3 regions of the Streptomyces sp. NPDC014894 genome follow, and region 2 is predicted to be linked to each of the others. Evidence: riboswitches for the same ligand, from Rfam matches in the RefSeq annotation. Region 2 holds a riboswitch; each other region holds the start of a gene.
What was found. A riboswitch is a leader RNA that binds a small molecule or an ion and turns the genes downstream of it on or off. The one in region 2 is predicted to bind cobalamin.
Positions count from the first base shown of each region.

Region 1: another riboswitch for cobalamin. It lies ahead of ACF089_RS31330 (FecCD family ABC transporter permease); the one in region 2 lies ahead of ACF089_RS17525 (CbtB domain-containing protein).
Region 3: another riboswitch for cobalamin. It lies ahead of metE (5-methyltetrahydropteroyltriglutamate--homocysteine S-methyltransferase); the one in region 2 lies ahead of ACF089_RS17525 (CbtB domain-containing protein).

Region 1 covers NZ_JBIBWD010000018.1:27,795-33,622, reverse strand. The annotation lists gene ACF089_RS31340 (hypothetical protein) at 363-1,559, opposite strand; gene ACF089_RS31335 (SMI1/KNR4 family protein) at 1,777-2,403, shown strand; cobalamin riboswitch at 2,620-2,744, shown strand; gene ACF089_RS31330 (FecCD family ABC transporter permease) at 2,927-3,955, shown strand; gene ACF089_RS31325 (ABC transporter ATP-binding protein) at 3,955-4,746, shown strand; gene ACF089_RS31320 (ABC transporter substrate-binding protein) at 4,818-5,828, shown strand, end outside.
Region 2 covers NZ_JBIBWD010000006.1:381,118-386,945, reverse strand. The annotation lists gene ACF089_RS17540 (SpoIIE family protein phosphatase) at 1-1,703, shown strand, start outside; gene ACF089_RS17535 (hypothetical protein) at 1,745-2,488, shown strand; gene ACF089_RS17530 (histidine phosphatase family protein) at 2,546-3,148, opposite strand; cobalamin riboswitch at 3,202-3,336, shown strand; gene ACF089_RS17525 (CbtB domain-containing protein) at 3,380-3,601, shown strand; gene ACF089_RS17520 (CbtA family protein) at 3,662-4,435, shown strand; gene ACF089_RS17515 (VOC family protein) at 4,770-5,162, shown strand; gene ACF089_RS17510 (DUF6597 domain-containing transcriptional factor) at 5,138-5,828, opposite strand, start outside.
Region 3 covers NZ_JBIBWD010000008.1:92,034-97,861, reverse strand. The annotation lists gene ACF089_RS20230 (APH(3'') family aminoglycoside O-phosphotransferase) at 1-734, shown strand, start outside; gene metE (5-methyltetrahydropteroyltriglutamate--homocysteine S-methyltransferase) at 787-3,111, opposite strand; cobalamin riboswitch at 3,273-3,498, opposite strand; gene ACF089_RS20220 (alpha/beta fold hydrolase) at 3,549-4,274, shown strand; gene ACF089_RS20215 (isochorismatase family protein) at 4,157-4,669, shown strand; gene ACF089_RS20210 (ABC transporter ATP-binding protein) at 4,698-5,828, opposite strand, start outside.

The sequences.
Region 1 (5,828 bases), on a different contig from region 2:
GGTGCGACACGGGGAGCGGCGCGGCACGGTGCGGAGAACCGCACGGCCGGGAGAACGGCACGGTGCGCGGGTCCCGTCTCCCGGTCCCGCTCTCGGCGGCCGCGCGCATCCACGGCCGCTCGGGTGGATATGTCGACAAGGACGGTGCCGTCCTGTCGTCGCGAGCCGTTCAGGGCGCCCGGTCGCGCTCCGCGACTGCGGAGGGCCGGGCTCCGGAGGCAGTCAGGCAGAAGGGCAGGCAGGCATGAGGGGAATCGGCTGAGCGGCCCGGCGTCATGTGTCACCGGGCGTCCGCGCGGGACGGGCCCCGGGCCTCGGCCTCCGGTGGGGAGGCGGGCCCGGCGGCCCGGTCGCGCCGGGGATCATCCCTGGGCGTCCAGAGGAACGTCCGCGGAGATGCCCACGGAGGCGTTCTCGCCCGGGAATCCCTCGCTCGGACCGCCTCCGAAGAAGCCCTCCATCAGCTCGTCGACCTTGATCTCGGTGGCGCCGGCCGGGGCCGTGGGCTTGTCGCCCGCGCCCACCCGCAGGACCAGGGCGAACTTGTCGGCCTTCATGCTCTTGTCCAGCTTGGTGAGGTCCACGGACATCTCCGTGAGCGCCTCGTCCTTGAGGATGAAGTCGGCCGTGGCCTTGGTGTTCGGGACCTCCTTGAGCTCCTTGGCCGTGGGCAGCGTCTGCATGCCCGGGGGCAGTTCCTTGGCCAGCGGGCGGATCGCGTCGACCAGTTCGGTGACGAGGGCGCGCAGGGGGGCGGTGGCCGTGACGCGCTCCGCGCCGTCCTTGCCGTCGGCGGTCTTGAACTCCACCTCGCGGGTGATCGCGTCGCGCAGCGCGTCGGTGAGCTTCTTCTGCGCCGCGGCGTCGAGGGTGGGCTTGGCCTCGGGCTTCGCGCCCTTCTCGCCCAGGGCCTCGGTCATCTCGTCCCGGGTCTTCCGCATCTCCTTGTTGGAGACCTTGACCCAGTCGCCCGAGAAGACCTTCTTCAGCGGGCCGGCGCTGTCGGGCAGCTCCTCCGCGGGCGGCATGGCCTCCCCGGACAGCTTCCCGAAGGCCTCCATGTCGATACGGAAGTAGCTGTAGTCGCCGGCCATCCGGTACTCGACGAGTTCGCCGTCGGCGCCGCTGACCTTCATGGCCATGCCGATGAAGTCCTTCTCGCCGGACTCGGCGAGCGGCTTCTTCGACTCCATGGAGATGGAGATGCTGCCTCCGGCGATCAGCTCGGCGGCCTCCTTCGGGATCTCCTCGCCCGGCTCGGACGCCTTGGCGTCCAGCGACTGCACGGTCGCGGCGTCGGTGTCCAGGTCCAGCTCCAGGGAGATGGACTTCTCCTTGCCGAGCTTGTCGAAGGCGCGGTCCAGCTTCTGGCCGGCGGACAGGTTCTCCACGGTGCCGCAGGCGGCCGCGCCCGTGAGGACCAGCGTGACGACAGCGGTGGCGGACAGGGTCTTGCGTATGGCGGAAATGACGTTCTCCTCTTGGGTACGACCACGGCGGTGGTCAAGGGTGAGACTGATGGAGCCCTGACAAGGTTGTACAACTGAGACGGTGATCACCGTCTCAGTGGCAGCGGGCCCGGAACGGCCGGTCCGGGGCTCCCTGAGGGCAAGCACGGCGTGATATCACCGGGTCTTCCGATTCGCTCGGCCCCGGCGTATGTCCTGGCGACCGCCGGGACGCCGGGCCTCGGCCCGGCCGTGCGGCGGACGGAGCACGGTCCGCTGTCAGTGCCCGCGGCTATGTTTCCCTCAACACGACAGCGCTGGAGGGGACATGTCCGAGGAATCGCCGTTGTCCGCGCTGATGGCGGTCATGTCGCCGCGCGACGGCGCGGACGACCGGGTCGACTGGGCGGCGGCCCGGGAGGAGTGGGGCGTCTCCTTCCCGTCGGACTACATCGCCTTCATGGCGGCGTACGGATCGGGCGGCATCGACGACGCGTTCTCCGTCCTCGCCCCCGCCCTCGCCGAGGACTCCCCGTGGAACGCCGAGTACGACGGCATGGCCGCCGAGACCCGGAATCTACGGTTCACTTGGCGCCGGGAGAGGCCGCCCGAGGGGGTGGCCGCCGATCCGGACCGGCTCATCGCGTGGGGGGTGAGCTGCGGGGCGGACATCCTGGGCTGGGTGACCGACGACGGCGATCCGGACGCGTGGCCGGTGGTCGTCTGGGAGCGGCACGGCTCGCCGACCTGGAAGGTGTACGACATGGGGATGGCGGAGTTCCTGAGACGGGTGTTCAGGCGGGGGTTTCCCGAGTGCCCGCTCAGCGATCTCTCGCTCTGGGGCGAGCCCGCGCCGCACTTCGTGCACTGGCGGGTGGAGCGGCAGCGCTGGGAGTCCGGGTTCAACCCCTACACCGGGAAGCCCGATCCCTACTTCGGCATGACCTTCGACTGACGGCGCGGCCGACGGCCCGACCGGCGTCGGCGCGGACACGGGTCAGCGGCAGGCCGGGGCGGTCGAAGCAGCTTGTTCCGGCCGGGCGTACCCGCGTGACGGCCCCGAAGGCGGGTGGGCGCGCCCCCGGCCTGTCGCGAATCATCACGGACCGGGGCAGGACGCCCGCCGGGCGGCGCCCCGGCGGACCCGGCAACCGCCGTGCCCCCGGGACGCGTTACTCTTCAGGCGCTCTGCGGGGGAAGTCCGGTCGAAGTCCGGCGCTGACCCGCAACGGTAGGCGGAGCCCTGGATTCCGGGGCCCGTGAGCCCGATTTCCCGCAGCGGCGCTGGATCCTGTCAACTCGCCGTGGACTGCGAGAGGATGCCCGGCCGGACATCCGCCCCGGGCAGCTCCTCGGCCGTGGACGCACGGCCCGAGGCGAAAGCGACGTCGTTCGTGGCCGTACCCACCGATCGCAAGTCCCTCGCGCGTCAGCCGGCCGCCGCCGGCTCCGGTACGGGACCCGCGCCGCCCCGCCGGGTGCCGCTGCTCCCGCTGCTGGCCGTACTCCTTCTCGCGCTGCCGGTCTCCGTCGTCTGCGGCGCGGGCATCGGCGCGTCCGGGATCGGCTGGGCCGAGGTGCTCGGCCATCTCCGGGCGGGGCTGACCGGCGGCACGATCACCCCCGAACAGGTCCCCGCGTACACCATCGTCTGGGAGCTGCGCTTCCCCCGCGCGGTCCTGGCCGGGGTCGTCGGGGCCGGGCTCACGGCGATCGGGGTCGCCGTCCAGGCCATGGTGCGCAACGCGCTGGCGGACCCCTTCGTCCTCGGCATCTCCTCGGGCGCGGCCGTCGGCGCGAACGCCGTCCTCATCTTCGGCGCGCTCGGGGCCCTGGGCGTCTGGGCTCTGTCCGCCGCCGCCTTCGCCTCGGCGCTGGCGGCGATGACGCTGGTGTACGCGATCGCCCGCACCGCCCATGGACTGACCCCGATCCGGCTGGTGCTGACCGGCACCGCGATGTACTACGGCTTCTCCGCCATCACCACCTTCATGGTCTTCGCCGCCGAGCACGGCGAGGCGGCCCGTTCGGCCATGATGTGGCTGCTCGGCAGCCTCGGCGGGGCGAACTGGGCCGCCGTGCCGATCGCGGCCGGGGCGGTGCTCGCCGGGCTGCTCCACCTCGGGCTCTCCGCCCGCCGGCTGAACGCGCTCGCCATGGGCGACGAGACCGCGGCCGCCCTCGGAGTGGACCCCGGCCGGCTGCGCCGGGAGCTGTTCGTGGTCTCCGCCGCCGTCACCGGAGCGGTGGTCGCGGTCAGCGGCGCGATCGGCTTCATCGGGCTGATGGTCCCGCACGCCGCACGGATGGTGGTGGGCGCCGACCACCGCAGGCTGCTCGCCGTCGCCCCGCTCGCGGGCGCGATCCTGCTGATCTGGGTGGACATCCTCTCCCGGGTCGTCCTGGCCCCCACCGAACTGCCGGTGGGCGTGCTGACGGCGGTCATCGGCGTGCCCTGCTTCGTCCTGCTGATGCGCCGTCGCGGCTACACCTTCGGAGGCCAGTGATGAGGATCGACATCGACGACCTGACCGTCGCCGTCGGCGGGGCGCGGCTGGTGGAGGACGTCACCCTGCGCGCGGAGAGCGGCGCTCTCGTGGGCCTGGTCGGCCCCAACGGCAGCGGCAAGTCCAGTCTGCTGCGCTGTGTGTACCGGGCGCTGCGCCCCGCGGCGGGGACCGTCCGGCTCGACGGCGACGATCTGCACGCGCTGAGCCAGCGCGAGGGCGCCCGGCGGCTGGCCGCGCTCCCCCAGGACACGGTCGCCGAGTTCGACTTCACCGTGGCCGAGGTGGTGGCGATGGGCCGGCTGCCGCATCAGCGGGCGGCGGCCAGGACCAGCGCGGAGGACCGGGCCGAGTGCCGGGCGGCGCTGGCCGGGGTCGGCGCGTCCCATCTGGCGGAGCGGAGCTTTCTCACCCTCTCCGGCGGTGAGCGGCAGCGGGTGCTGATCGCCCGGGCGCTGGCGCAGCGGCCGCGGGTTCTGGTCCTCGACGAGCCCACCAACCATCTGGACATCGCGCAGCAGCTGGAGGTGCTGTCCCTGGTGCGGGCCAGCGGTCTCACCGTGCTGACCGCGCTGCACGACCTCAATCTGGCCGCGGTGCACTGCGACGCGCTCCATGTGATCGACCACGGGCGGATCGTGGCCTCGGGGCCGCCGCACGAGGTGCTGACGGCGCGGCTGCTCGCGGAGGTGTTCGGCGTCCGGGCGCATCGGGTGGCGCATCCCGTCTCGGGCGCGGTGCAGCTGCTGTTCGACCGTCTGCCGCCGGGCGGCGACCCCGCCGGCCCCTGACGCGTTCCCCCGTCCCGTCCCCTCCCATCCCTCGTCCTCGTCCTCGTCCTCGTCCCAAGGAGCCTTCCGCCATGTCCCGTTCCCCGCGTTCCCTGCGCGCACCGGCCCTGATACTCGTGACCGCGCTGGCGCTCTCCGGCTGCGGGGCCGATGTCGACTCCTCCGCCGGCGGCAAGGAGAGCGCGTCGGCGAACCGGCACTATCCGGTGACCCTCGACAACTGCGGTGAGCGCCGGACCTTCGACAAGGCTCCGGAGCGGGTCGTGACCAATGACGTCGGCATCACCGAGATCATGTTCGCGCTGGGTCTGGAGGACCGGATGGCGGGCTATGTGATGCCCGACGACAAGGGCTCGGTCGACGAGGTGCCCTGGAAGGGCGCGTACGACCGGACGACCTGGCTGTCGAAGAAGCGGATCAACAAGGAGCTGGTGCTCGACGCCCGGGCGGATCTGGTCTTCGCGGGCTGGAACTACGGCTTCAACGAGGGCGAGGGCTTCACTCCGGAGAAGCTGAAGGAGCTGGGCGTCGACTCGTATCTGCTGACCGAGTCGTGCCGCAACGGCCGTTCGAAGATGCGCGGGGTGATGCCGCCGCTGGAGGCGCTCTACACCGATCTGCTGAATCTCGGGAAGCTCTTCGACGTCGAGGACCGTGCCGAGGCGCTCGTCGCGAAGTTCCGGAAGCAGGTGGCGGACGCCCGGGCGGGGGCGCCGCAGGGGGCCGACCGGCCGCGGGTGTTCCTCTACGACGACGGCCGGGACAAGCCGTTCACCTCGGGCGCGTACGCCGGTCCGCACGACATCATCACCAAGGCCGGCGGGGACCATGTGATGAAGGACCTCAAGGACAGCTGGACCGCGGTCGGCTGGGAGACCGTGGTGGAGCGGGACCCCGAGATCATTGTGATCAACAACTACGGGGACACCAGCGCCGAGGAGAAGAAGCGGTTCCTGCTGTCGTACGCGCCGCTCGCCAAGGTGTCCGCGATCAGGAACAAGCGGTTCGTCGTCCTGGACTATGTGCAGCTGGTGGAGAGTCCGCGCAATCCGGGCGCGATCGAGGAGCTGGTGAGGGAGTTC
Region 2 (5,828 bases):
ACGCCGGTACGGAGATCGGGACCACGCTGGACGTGGTGCGCACCTGCGAGGAGCTGGCCGAGTTCGCGGTGGGCCGGTTCTGCGACTACGCCACCGTCGATCTGGTGGAGCGGGTGCTGCGCGGCGAGGAGCCGGTGTCGACGGGCGCGGGCGAGGACATGCGGCGGGTGGCGGCGGCCGGTCTGGGCGAGACGACGGCGCACTTCCGGCTGGGCACGACGATCCGCTATCTGCCGACGACCCGGATGGGCGCGGGGCTGAGCGAGGGCGAGGCGATCCTGGAGCGGGATCTCGGCGCGTACGCGGGGTGGGAGCAGCAGTCGCCCCAGCGGGCCGAGCAGCTGGTCGAGGCGGGTTTCCACTCGATGATCGCGGTGCCGCTGCGGGCGCGCGGGGCGATTCTGGGCGTGGCGATGTTCTGGCGTTCGCGCACGTCGGAGGCGTTCGAGGAGGAGGACCGCTCGCTCTCCGAGGAGCTGGTGGCGCGGGCGGCGGTGAGCGTCGACAACGCCCGCCGCTACGACCGTGAGCACACCATGGCGGTGACCCTTCAGCGCAGTCTGCTGCCGCGCGGGCTGCCGGAGCAGACGGCGCTGGACATGGCGTACCGCTACCGTCCGGCGCAGGCGGGGCTGGGCGGGGCCGGCGGGGTGGGCGGGGACTGGTTCGACATCATTCCGCTGCCGGGCGCGCGGGTGGCGCTGGTGGTGGGCGATGTGGTGGGCCACGGGCTGCACGCCGCCGCGACGATGGGTCGGCTGCGTACGGCGGTGTACAACTTCTCCACGCTGGACCTGCCGCCGGACGAGCTGCTGTGGCATCTGGACGAGCTGGTGGTCCGGCTGGACCAGGACGAGTCGGCGAGCGGGCCGGACGTCCAGGTCACGGGTGCGACCTGTCTGTACGCGATCTACGATCCGGCCTCGGGCCGCTGCACGGTCGCGCGGGCGGGGCACCACCGGCCGCTGGTGCTCCACCCGGACGGGACGGCGTTCTTCGCGGATGTGCCCGGCGGTCCGCCGCTGGGGCTGGGCGGGCTGCCGTTCGAGACGCTGGAGCTGGAGCTGCCCGAGAACAGCAGTCTGGTGCTGTTCACGAAGGGTCTGGTCGAGGACCGGGACCGGGACATGGACGAGGGGCTGGCGCTGCTGCGGGAGACCGTGGAGGGGCATGCCGGGCGGACCCCGGACGAGACCTGCGAGGCGGTGCTGGGAGCGCTGCTGCCGGAGCGTCCCCGGGACGATGTGGTGCTGCTGGTGGGGCGGACCCGGATGCTGGACTCGGGAGAGGTGGCGGAGTGGGACGTCCCGTCGGATCCCTCGGCGGTGGGCGAGGTGCGGAACGCGGTCACCCATAAGCTCGGCGAATGGGATCTCGGCGAAGAGGCGTTCACGACGGAGTTGATCCTGAGCGAGCTGGTCACCAACGCGATCCGGTACGCGATCGGACCCATCCGGGTGCGGCTGATCCGCGACCGGACGCTGATCTGCGAGGTGTCGGACCACAGCAGCACCTCGCCGCATCTCCGGCAGGCGGCGAGCACCGACGAGGGGGGCCGGGGGCTGTTCCTGGTGGCCCAGTTCGCGGACCGGTGGGGGACGAGGTACACGCCGGACGGGAAGGTGATCTGGACGGAGCAGCCGATCGCCGAGGAGGAGACGGAGCCGGAGAGCGCGGCGGCGCCCGGGGACGGGGTCCGATAGCGCTGTGGATCGGCGGTCCGCCGGGCGCGGGGAAGACGACGGTGGCCCGGCTGCTGGCGCGCCGGCACGGTCTGCGCCGGTACAGCGCGGACGCGCACACCTGGGGGCACCGGGACCGGGCGCTGGCTGCGGGTCATCCGGCGGCGCTCCGCTTCGAGTCGCTGTCCCCCGGGGAGCGCTGGTCCCGGCCGGGCGGGGAGCTGCTCGCGATGTCGCTGCACCATGAGCGCGGTCCGATGATCGCCGACGATGTGCGGGGGCTGCCGGCGGCTCCCGCCGTGGTGGTGGAGGGCACCCCGGTCACCCCGCCCGTCGCCGGGGTCCACGCGCTGTGGCTGCTGCCGACGCCCCGGGTGCAGCGGCGCAGGCTGGCGGAGCGGGGGCTGGGCGAGGGCGCGCTGGAGCTGTACCGGCTGCTGGTGCGGGAGATCGGCGCCCAGGTGACGGAGTACTCCGGCGCGCGGCTGGCCGTCGACGGCGACCGGGGCGTACGGGAGACCCTCGCCGCGGTGGAGGACCACTTCGCCGAGGCCCTGGCCTCGGCTCCCCGCGAGACGACCGCGGCCGGCCGGGCGGGGCTCGCCCGGTACGCGAACGAGGCGCTGGCGGGCCAGTACCGGGGGTACTTCGGCCGGCCGTGGGCGCGGGGGGACGCGGGGGCGACGGTGGTGGCGTTCGACTGCGAGTGCGGGGCGGCGGACTGCGAGGAGGACGTGGCCCTGCCCCGGCGCGACTTCGGCGTCTCCCCCGTCCTGGCCCCGGGCCACGCCGCGCCGGGAGCGTGAGCCCGCCGGAGCGACGGCCCGCGGGCCCGTTCTCGGGCGCGGACCGGCGACGGCGCCTCAGCCGTCCTGTCCCGGCGGGGCGTCCCCGGGGGCCTGGAGGCGGGCGCCGCAGTGGAGGTTCCAGTGGGGCGGGGTGCGGGTGGTGAGTTCGGTGAGGGCGAGGGGGGCGATGTCGAGACGCCAGAAGGTCTGCGGGGGGAGGGCGAGGGCGTGGACGAGGGCGGCGCGGACGACGGCGGGGTCGACCACGGCGAGGAGCCGGCCGGGGGCGGCGGGGAGGCCGTCGAGCCACGCCCCGACCCGGGTGCGGAGCGCGGTCAGCGACTCCCCGCCGTGGGGCGCGGCCGAGGGATCGGCGAGCCAGCGCGCCACCGCGTCCGGTTCCGCCGCGCTCACCTCCGCGAGGCTCCGGCCCCGCCAGCGCCCCATGTCCCAGTCGGCCGGCGCGTCCTCCCCCGTCACCCGCAGCCCCAGCGCCAGAGCGGTCCCGCGACAGCGCTCGGCGGGCGCGCAGACCGCCCGGTCGACCCGGGGCAGCGCCCCGGCGGCGGCCCGCGCCGCGCGCAGCCCCGCCGCGTCCGGCGGCTCGTCCACGGGGAATCTGGCCCCGCGCAGCGCCGCCGTGGTCACGGGCGCGACCAGCATCAGCCGCAACGTCATTCCCATCCCCTCCCCGAATCCATCAGTTTCGGCCAACTCACACCATGGCGGCGCACGCTCCGAACCGGTACGGTCGCGTGGACATGACGAAAGTGTGATGGAAGTCCGGTGAGATTCCGGCACGGTCGCGCCACTGTGTACCCGCGGTTTCGCGGGAAGTCAGACCCGCCGCCTTCGTCGTAGGCACCAGGCACCACGACCGGGACGCGTGTTCCCCCAGGAGGTTTCGCCATGGCTCATTCCACCGTGCCCGCCGCTCCCGCCGCCGCACCGGCGCTCCCCCCTCTCTCGCTCAAGGAGATCGCTCCCTGGGCCGTGTTCGTCGGCGTGCTGGCGCTGATCCTGCTCTATTTCGTCGGCGCGGAGCAGGGCGCCACCTCCCTGATCGCCGGGGAGACGGTGCACGAATGGGTCCACGACGGACGGCATCTGCTCGGCTTCCCCTGCCACTGAGGGCGGTCGCGAGCCCCCAGCACCGCCGTTTCGCCCGGATCCAGTCACAGGGGAACGTCCATGAACTCCATATCCGTCAGAGCCCTGCTCGTCCGCGGCATGCTCGCGGGCCTGATCGCCGGGGCGGTCGCCGCGCTCGTGGCGTACGTCCTCGGCGAGGGCCCGGTGGACGCGGCCATCGCGTTCGAGGAGAGCCACAGCCATGAGCACGGCGGCGAGGAACTCGTCAGCCGGGCCGTGCAGTCCACGGCCGGGCTCGCCACCGCGCTCCTCCTCTTCGGGGTGGCCGTCGGCGGTGTGGCGGCCCTCGCCCACGCCACGGCCCTCGGCCGCATCGGCTCCTTCGGCCCGCGCGCCACGGCCGCGCTGATCTCCCTCGGCGGGCTGCTGACCGTCTACGTCGTGCCCTATCTGAAGTACCCGCCGAACCCGCCCGCGGTCGGCGACCCGGAGACGATCGGCCGGCGGACCGCGCTGTACTTCCTGATGGTCGTGCTCAGTGTGCTGCTGGGGGTGGCGGCGGTCATCCTCGGGAAGCGGCTGGCCCCCCGGCTGGGCAAGGAGAACGCGACGGTGGCGGCGGCGGCCGCGTTCGTGGGCGTCGTGGCCCTGGCGTACGCGTTCCTGCCGTCGTTCGACGAGGTCCCGAAGGGGTTTCCCGCGGCCGTGGTCTGGGACTTCCGGCTCGCCACCCTCGCGATCCACGTAACGCTCTGGACCGTCTTCGGACTCACCTTCAGCCACCTCGCGGGCCGCCTCCACACCGGCCCGACACCGGCGAGGCGGGACCACTCACGCGCGTCCGTCGCACAACCCGGCCCGTCCGCCGATTGAGGACGGACCGGCATTTCCAGCCCGTCCGGCGATTGAGGACGAACCCGAGCCACGGAATCCCGCAGCCGACCGCACCGCCACACCAGGGCTCCGCCCCACACCCCGCGCCTCAAACGCCGGCGAGGCTGGATTCCCCCCAACCCGCCCGGCACACAACCCAGCCGCGCGGCACACAACCCCAGCCTGCCCGGCGATTGAGGACAGACCAGCATTTCCAGCCCGTCCGGCGATTGAGGACGAAGCCGAGCCACAGGAACCCGCAGCCGACGAGCCCCCCACCCCCTTGTCCGATTCATTCAAGACCCCCCACCCCCCTGCGGCCTACGGTGACCCCATGACTCCACGACTCGACGCGATCGGCGTCGTCACCTCCGACATGGCCGCCTCACTCGCCTTCTACCGCCGCCTCGGCCTGGATCTCCCGGCCGACGCGGACACCGCGCCGCACGCGGAGATCGCGCTTCCGGGCGGGATCAGGGTGCTCTGGGACACCGAGGAGACGGTGCGCTCCTTCGACCCCGGGTGGACGCGGCCGTCGGGCGGCGAGCGGGTGGGACTCGCCTTCCGCTGCGACAGTCCGGCGGAGGTGGACTCGGTGTACGCGGAGCTGGTCGCGGCGGGCCACCGGGGCCGTCTGGAGCCGTGGGACGCGGTCTGGGGCCAGCGGTACGCCATCGTGCTGGACCCGGACGGCTGCGGGGTTCAGCTGTTCGCCGACGCCACATAGGCGCTGAGCGTGACACCGGCCAGCTCCCGCATCTCCCGGGCGAGATGGGCCTGGTCGGCGCAGCCCGCGGCGAGCGCGGCCGCCGCGTACGGCGTCCCCTCCCACACCAGCGCCAGCGCGCGCTGGAGCCGCAGCACCCGGGCGAGGGTCTTGGGGCCGTAGCCGAAGGCGCGCAGGGAGCGGCGGTGCAGCGAGCGGGGGCCGAGCCCGACGGCCTCGGCCGCGGCGGCGACCGTGGAGCCGCTCTCCAGCTGTCGTACGACAGCGGCGAGCAGCGGATCGGGGGGCCGGACCGCGGTCCGCGCCCGGCGCAGCGCGAGGGCCTCCAGCTCGGCGCCAGGGTCGGCCGCGCCGTCGATCCGCTCGGTGAGTTCGCGGGCCTTCGCCGCGCCCCAGACGTCGGCCAGCCCGATCCGCCGGTCGAGGGTCTCGTCGGCGGCCACGCCCAGCAGGGCCGGAGCGGCCCCGGGGGCGAAGCGGACCCCGGCGTACCGGGTGCGGCCGGGGACCTCGGGCCGGTGGGCGCGGGTGTCCGGGCCCGCGATCAGCAGCTCCCCCGGGGTCCACAGCAGGTCCATGCACCCGTCGGGCAGCACGGGCCGGGCGCCGGGGCCGGTCTGCTCCCAGACCACGGCGCCGTCGAGCCGCGAGACACGTTCTCGATAC
Region 3 (5,828 bases), on a different contig from region 2:
CGGCGGCCGCCGTCTTCCGCAGCGCCGACGGCGCCCGGTACGCCAAGTGCGTCTCCGCCGAGGACACGGCCGATCTGGAGGCCGAGCGCGACCGGGTCGCCTGGCTGGGCGACCGGGGCGTACCCGGGGCGCGGGTGCTCGACTGGCACGCCGACGGCACGGGAGCCCGCCTGGTGACCAGCGCCGTCCCCGGCGTCCCCGCCGACCGGGTGTCCGCCGAGGAGCTGCGCGCCGCCTGGGACCGCGTCGCGGACGCGGTGCGCGGTCTGCACGAGGTGCCCGTGGAGCAGTGCCCGTTCGGCCGCGGCCTGGACGCGATGGTCGCCGCGGCCCGCGATGTCGTGGCCCGCGACGCGGTGAATCCGGAGTTCCTCCCCGCCGGGCAGCGGGACACCCCGCCCGGGGAACTGCTGGCCCGGCTGGAGCCGGCGATCCCGCTCCGGCGGGACCAGGAGGCCGCCGACCCGGTCGTCTGCCACGGGGACCTGTGCCTGCCCAACATCGTCCTCGATCCGAAGACCCTGGAGGTGACGGGCTTCGTCGATCTGGGCCGCCTCGGTCGGGCCGACCGCTACGCCGATCTGTCCCTGCTGCTCGCCAACGCGCGGGAGACCTGGCCGGACGAGACACGGGCGCGGGACGCCGACGCCGCGTTCGCCGAACGGTACGGCGTCGACCTCGATCACGACCGGCTGAGCTTCTACCTCCATCTCGACCCGCTCACCTGGGGTTAGCGGATGCCCGGCCGGGGCGGGCGCCGCGCGGGCGCCCGCCCCGGCCCGGTGGTCAGGCGTTCTCGGCGGTCAGCCCCGCGCGGATCTCACGGGCGGCGGCGACCAGGTTCTCCAGGGAGGCGCGGGTCTCGGGCCAGCCGCGGGTCTTCAGGCCGCAGTCGGGATTGACCCAGAGGCGTTCGGCCGGGATGGCCTCGAGCCCCTTGCGCAGCAGGGCGGCGGCCTCCTCGGCGCTCGGGACCCGGGGGGAGTGGATGTCGTAGACGCCCGGTCCGGCCTCGCGCGGATAGCCGTGGGCGGCCAGTTCGCGGGCGACCTGCATATGGGAGCGGGCGGCCTCCAGGCTGATGACGTCGGCGTCGAGATCGTCGATGGCCTGCACGATGTCGCCGAACTCCGCGTAGCACATGTGCGTGTGGATCTGGGTGGCCGGACGGACGCCGCCGGTGGTGAGGCGGAAGGACTCGGTGGCCCAGGCGAGATAGCCGGAGTGGTCGGCGGCGCGCAGCGGGAGGGTCTCGCGGAGCGCGGGTTCGTCGACCTGGATGACGGAGGCGCCCGCGGCCTCCAGATCGTTCACCTCGTCGCGCAGGGCGAGGGCGACCTGCCGGGCGGTGTCGCCGAGCGGCTGGTCGTCGCGGACGAAGGACCAGGCGAGCATGGTCACCGGGCCGGTGAGCATGCCCTTGACGGGCCGTTCGGTGAGCGACTGGGCGTACGAGGTCCAGCGGACCGTCATCGCCTCCGGCCGGGAGATGTCCCCGGCCAGGACCGGTGGGCGGACATAGCGGGTGCCGTAGGACTGGACCCAGCCGTGCTGGGTGGCGAGATAGCCGGTGAGCTGCTCGGCGAAGTACTGGACCATGTCATTGCGCTCGGGCTCGCCGTGCACCAGTACGTCGATGCCCGCCTTCTCCTGGAAGGCGAGGACCTCGCGGATCTCGTCCTTGATGCGCTCCTCGTACCCGGGGGTGTCGATGCGCCCGGCGCGCAGATCCGCGCGCGCGGTGCGCAGCTCGTTCGTCTGCGGGAACGAGCCGATGGTGGTGGTGGGCAGCAGCGGCAGCCGGAGCAGGTCCCGCTGGGCGGCGGTCCGCTCGGCGTACGGCTGGGAGCGGCGGCCGTCGGCGTCGGTGACGGCCGCGGTACGGGCGCGTACCGCCGGGTCGTGGGTGAGGGCGGATCCGGCGCGGGAGGCCAGATCGGCCCGGTTGGCGGCGAGTTCGGCGGTGATCGCGCCGGTGCCCTGGGCCAGTCCCTTGGCGAGGGTGACCAGCTCGGCCGTCTTCTGCCGGGCGAAGGCGAGCCAGCGGGCGATCTGCGGGTCGATGTCGCGTTCGGCCCCGGCGTCGAGGGGGACGTGCAGCAGGGAGCAGGAGGCCGCGACGTCGACGCGGTCGGCGAGACCGAGCAGGGTGCCGAGGGTGGCGAGGGACTTCTCGTAGTCGTTGATCCAGATGTTGCGGCCGTTGACCACGCCCGCGACCAGGCGCTTGCCGCGCAGTCCGCCGACGGCGGCGAGATCGTCGAGATTGCCGGCGGCCCGCTCGGTGAAGTCGAGGGCGAGCCCTTCGACGGGGGCCTTGGCCAGTACGGGCAGGGCCTCGCCGAGGCGGTCGAAGTAGGAGGCGACCAGCAGTTTCGGACGGTCGGTCAGTCCGCCGAGGTCGCGGTAGGCGCGGGCGGCGGCGTTCAGCTCGGCCGGGGTGCGGTCCTGGACCAGGGCGGGCTCGTCCAGCTGGACCCACTCCGCGCCGGCCGCGCGGAGATCGGCGAGGACCTCGGCGTACACCGGCAGCAGCCGGTCCAGCAGGGTCAGCGGTTCGAAGTCGGCGGCGACGCCGGGCGCGGGCTTGGCCAGCAGGAGATAGGTGAGGGGGCCGACGAGGACCGGGCGGGGGGCGAGCCCGAGCGCGAGGGCCTCCGTCAACTCGGCGACCTGCTTGGACGGGTCGGCGGTGAAGACGGTGTCGGGGCCGAGTTCGGGCACCAGATAGTGGTAGTTGGTGTCGAACCACTTGGTCATCTCCAGGGGCGCGACGTCCTGGGTGCCGCGCGCCATGGCGAAGTAGCCGTCGAGGGCGTCCGCCGCGACGGCGGCGCGGTGCCGCCCGGGGACAGCCCCGACCATGACACTGGTGTCCAGCATGTGGTCGTAGTACGAGAAATCGCCGGTCGGCACCTCGTGGACGCCGGCGTCGGCCAGCTGACGCCAGTTCGTCCGGCGCAGATCCGCCGCGGTCTCCCGGAGGGCGTCGGCGGTGACGCGGCCCTTCCAGTACCCCTCGACGGCCTTCTTCAGTTCCCGGTTCTGGCCCTGGCGGGGGTAGCCGTACACGGTGGCCCGTGCTGCCGCGGCTGCGGACTTCGCTGTCACGGAACTCTCCTTCGCGAGATGTCTCCTGTGGATCCCGGTGACGGGACGAGGAGGCGAAGGGAGGACACATCGGACGGACCCGTGCCGCGCAGGGCGCGGTCGTCCGCCGGATATGGTCGCCGACCCGCCCACGAGGTCACCGGGATATCCGCACACGAACGGGTCGTGCGCGGACAGCGGGCAGGTCTTCGGACTCGCGGGCCCGCCGTCCGGTCTCCCGGTCGGCACCTACTGGCCGTCGCTTCCCAGATCCGTTTCCCGGATCCAGTGCGTATGACGGCGGTCGTTCCCACTCACCGCTGCGGGGCAGTCCCGGATTTCCACCGGGTTCCCTCTTGCGACGCGTCTGTCTGGCGGACAGGGCGAACCAGCTGCACCGGTCAGCGTAGAGGGATCGCGTGCCTTCGGACAGTGCTGTTCACATTCCGGACCGTGACATGAGACACGGATGGTTCGGGATTGGCGGCGGCCGACCCGCGCCGAGCAGGCCGGATCGGAGGGGGGAGGGCTCGCCGCGGGCCGCTCGTACGGGGCGCTCGTCCGGGCGGACGAGCACGGTGGTCCACGACCGCGGCGGCCTCGGCCGGAGCCGCCGGGACCCGGCGGCCCGGGCCCTCGACAGGATGGCCGAGGACCTGACGGACCTTCTCGACCGCCTCGGCCCCGGGCCGTTCGTCCTCGTCGGCCACAGCTGGGGCGGGCCGCTCGTACGCCTCGCCGCCGGGGCCGCCCCCGAACGCGCAGCGGACCTCGTGCCGGCCGACCCCGCCGACGAAGCCCGCGATCTGTTCTTCGAACGCTCCGTCCGCCGACAGGAGAGGATCGGCCGGCCGGCGGGCTGCTCGCCCCCGCCCACCGCACGATGCTCGACGCGCTGCCCGAGGACGCCGCCGCCGACATGCGCCGGGAGGGCTTCACCGTACGGGCGACGCGCACCCGGGCCGCCGCCCCCGCGCACCGATCGCCCGGGTCGCCCGGCCGCGTTCCCCGCCGACGCGCGCGGCCGGAGGGATAGGCTCGCGGGATGCCGGAGACCGCGCTGCTCATCATCGACATGCAGATCGCCCTGTTGGCCGACGCCCATGACGCCGACGGCTGTCTCTCCCGGATCGCCGGCCTCGCCGGCCGGGCCCGCTCCGCCGGGACGCCCGTCGTCCATCTGAGGCAACGCCTCGACGCCTACCCCGTGCCCGCCGAACTCCGCGACATCCACCCGGCGGTCGCGCCCCGGCCGGGCGACGCCGTCCTCGACAAGGACAGCGCCGACTCCTTCCTCGGCAGCGGCCTCGGCGACCTGCTGCGCGGACGGGCGGTGCGCCGGCTGGTCGTCACCGGCTTCGCCACGGAGTACTGCGTCGACTCCACCGCCCGGGCCGCTCTCTCCCTCGGCCACGATCTCGTGCTGGTCTCGGACGGACACACCACACCGGTACGCCCGGTGGGCGTCGTGCCGACCGCGGCCCAGGTCGTCGAGCACCACAACACGACCTTCGCCACCATCCAGTACCCCGGACGCTCGATCCGGGTGACGCCGGCGGCGCGGGTCCGCTTCGACTGACCGCCGGGGGCCCGGGGGCCGCGCCCGCTCAGCGGCCGCGCTCCCACGCCTCCCACAGCCGCGCGTACCGCCCCCGCGCCCGCACCAGCTCCGTATGCGTCCCGGACTCGACGGCCCGGCCGTCCTCCATGACGACGATGCGGTCGGCCCGCGCGGCCTGGCCGAGCCGGTGGGCGATCACGATGGCGGTACGGCCGGACAGCGCCGAGGCCGCCGCCCGGTCGAGCAGACCCGCGTCCGTGCTCCCCGCCTCCGCCGTGGCCTCGTCCAGGACCGCGACCGAGGGGGCGGCCAGGGTGAGCCGGAGCAGCGCCAGATGCTGCGACCGCGCGGCGGTCAGCTCGTGGCCGCCCGCGCCGACCGGGGTGTCGAGTCCGGCGGGGAGCCCGTCGATCCACTCCGCGCCGAGCCGCGCGGCCGCCGCCCGGATCCGGTCGTCGTCCGCGCCGGGGGCGAAGAGGCGCAGATCCTCCGCGACGGTCCCGTCGAAGACATGGACCTCCTGGCTCACCAGGACGGTCCGGGCGCGCCCGGCCGGTGACGCGGCCCGCGCGCCGTCGATGACGATCTCGCCGCTGTCCGGGCTCAGCACACCGGCGACGAGCTTGGCGAGCGTCGTCTTCCCGGCCCCGCTGGCCCCGACGATCGCGACGGTCTCCCCGGGCTCGACGGTCAGCGAGACCCGGTCGAGCGCGAGCCGGCCGGGACCGTATCCGTACGAGACCCGGTCGAGGACGACCCGGCCGCCGCCGGACGGGCCGGGCGCCGGCGGGGGGCAGGCCGCGGGCGGCTTCGGCAGGGCGGTGACGCCGACGAGACGCGCCAGACCCGCCCCGGCGTCCTGGAGTTCGTCGACGTTCGAGAGCAGCACGCCCACCGGGCCGAACAGCTGGTGGAAGTAGAGGGCGGCGGCGGTGGCCGCGCCCAGGCTCACCGCGGAGTCCATGACCAGCCGGTGGCCGACCGCCAGCACGGCCGCGAGACCGATCAGCTCGGCGACGTTCAGCAGCCCGTAGAAGCCGTTGCGCAGCCGTACGGCGTCCAGCTCATGGCCGATGGCGCGCTCGGAGGAGGCCGCGATCCGGGCGAGCCGCCGGCGCTGACTCCGGAGGGCGGCCACCGTGTCCGCGCCGTTGAGGGTCTCCACGATCTCCTGGCC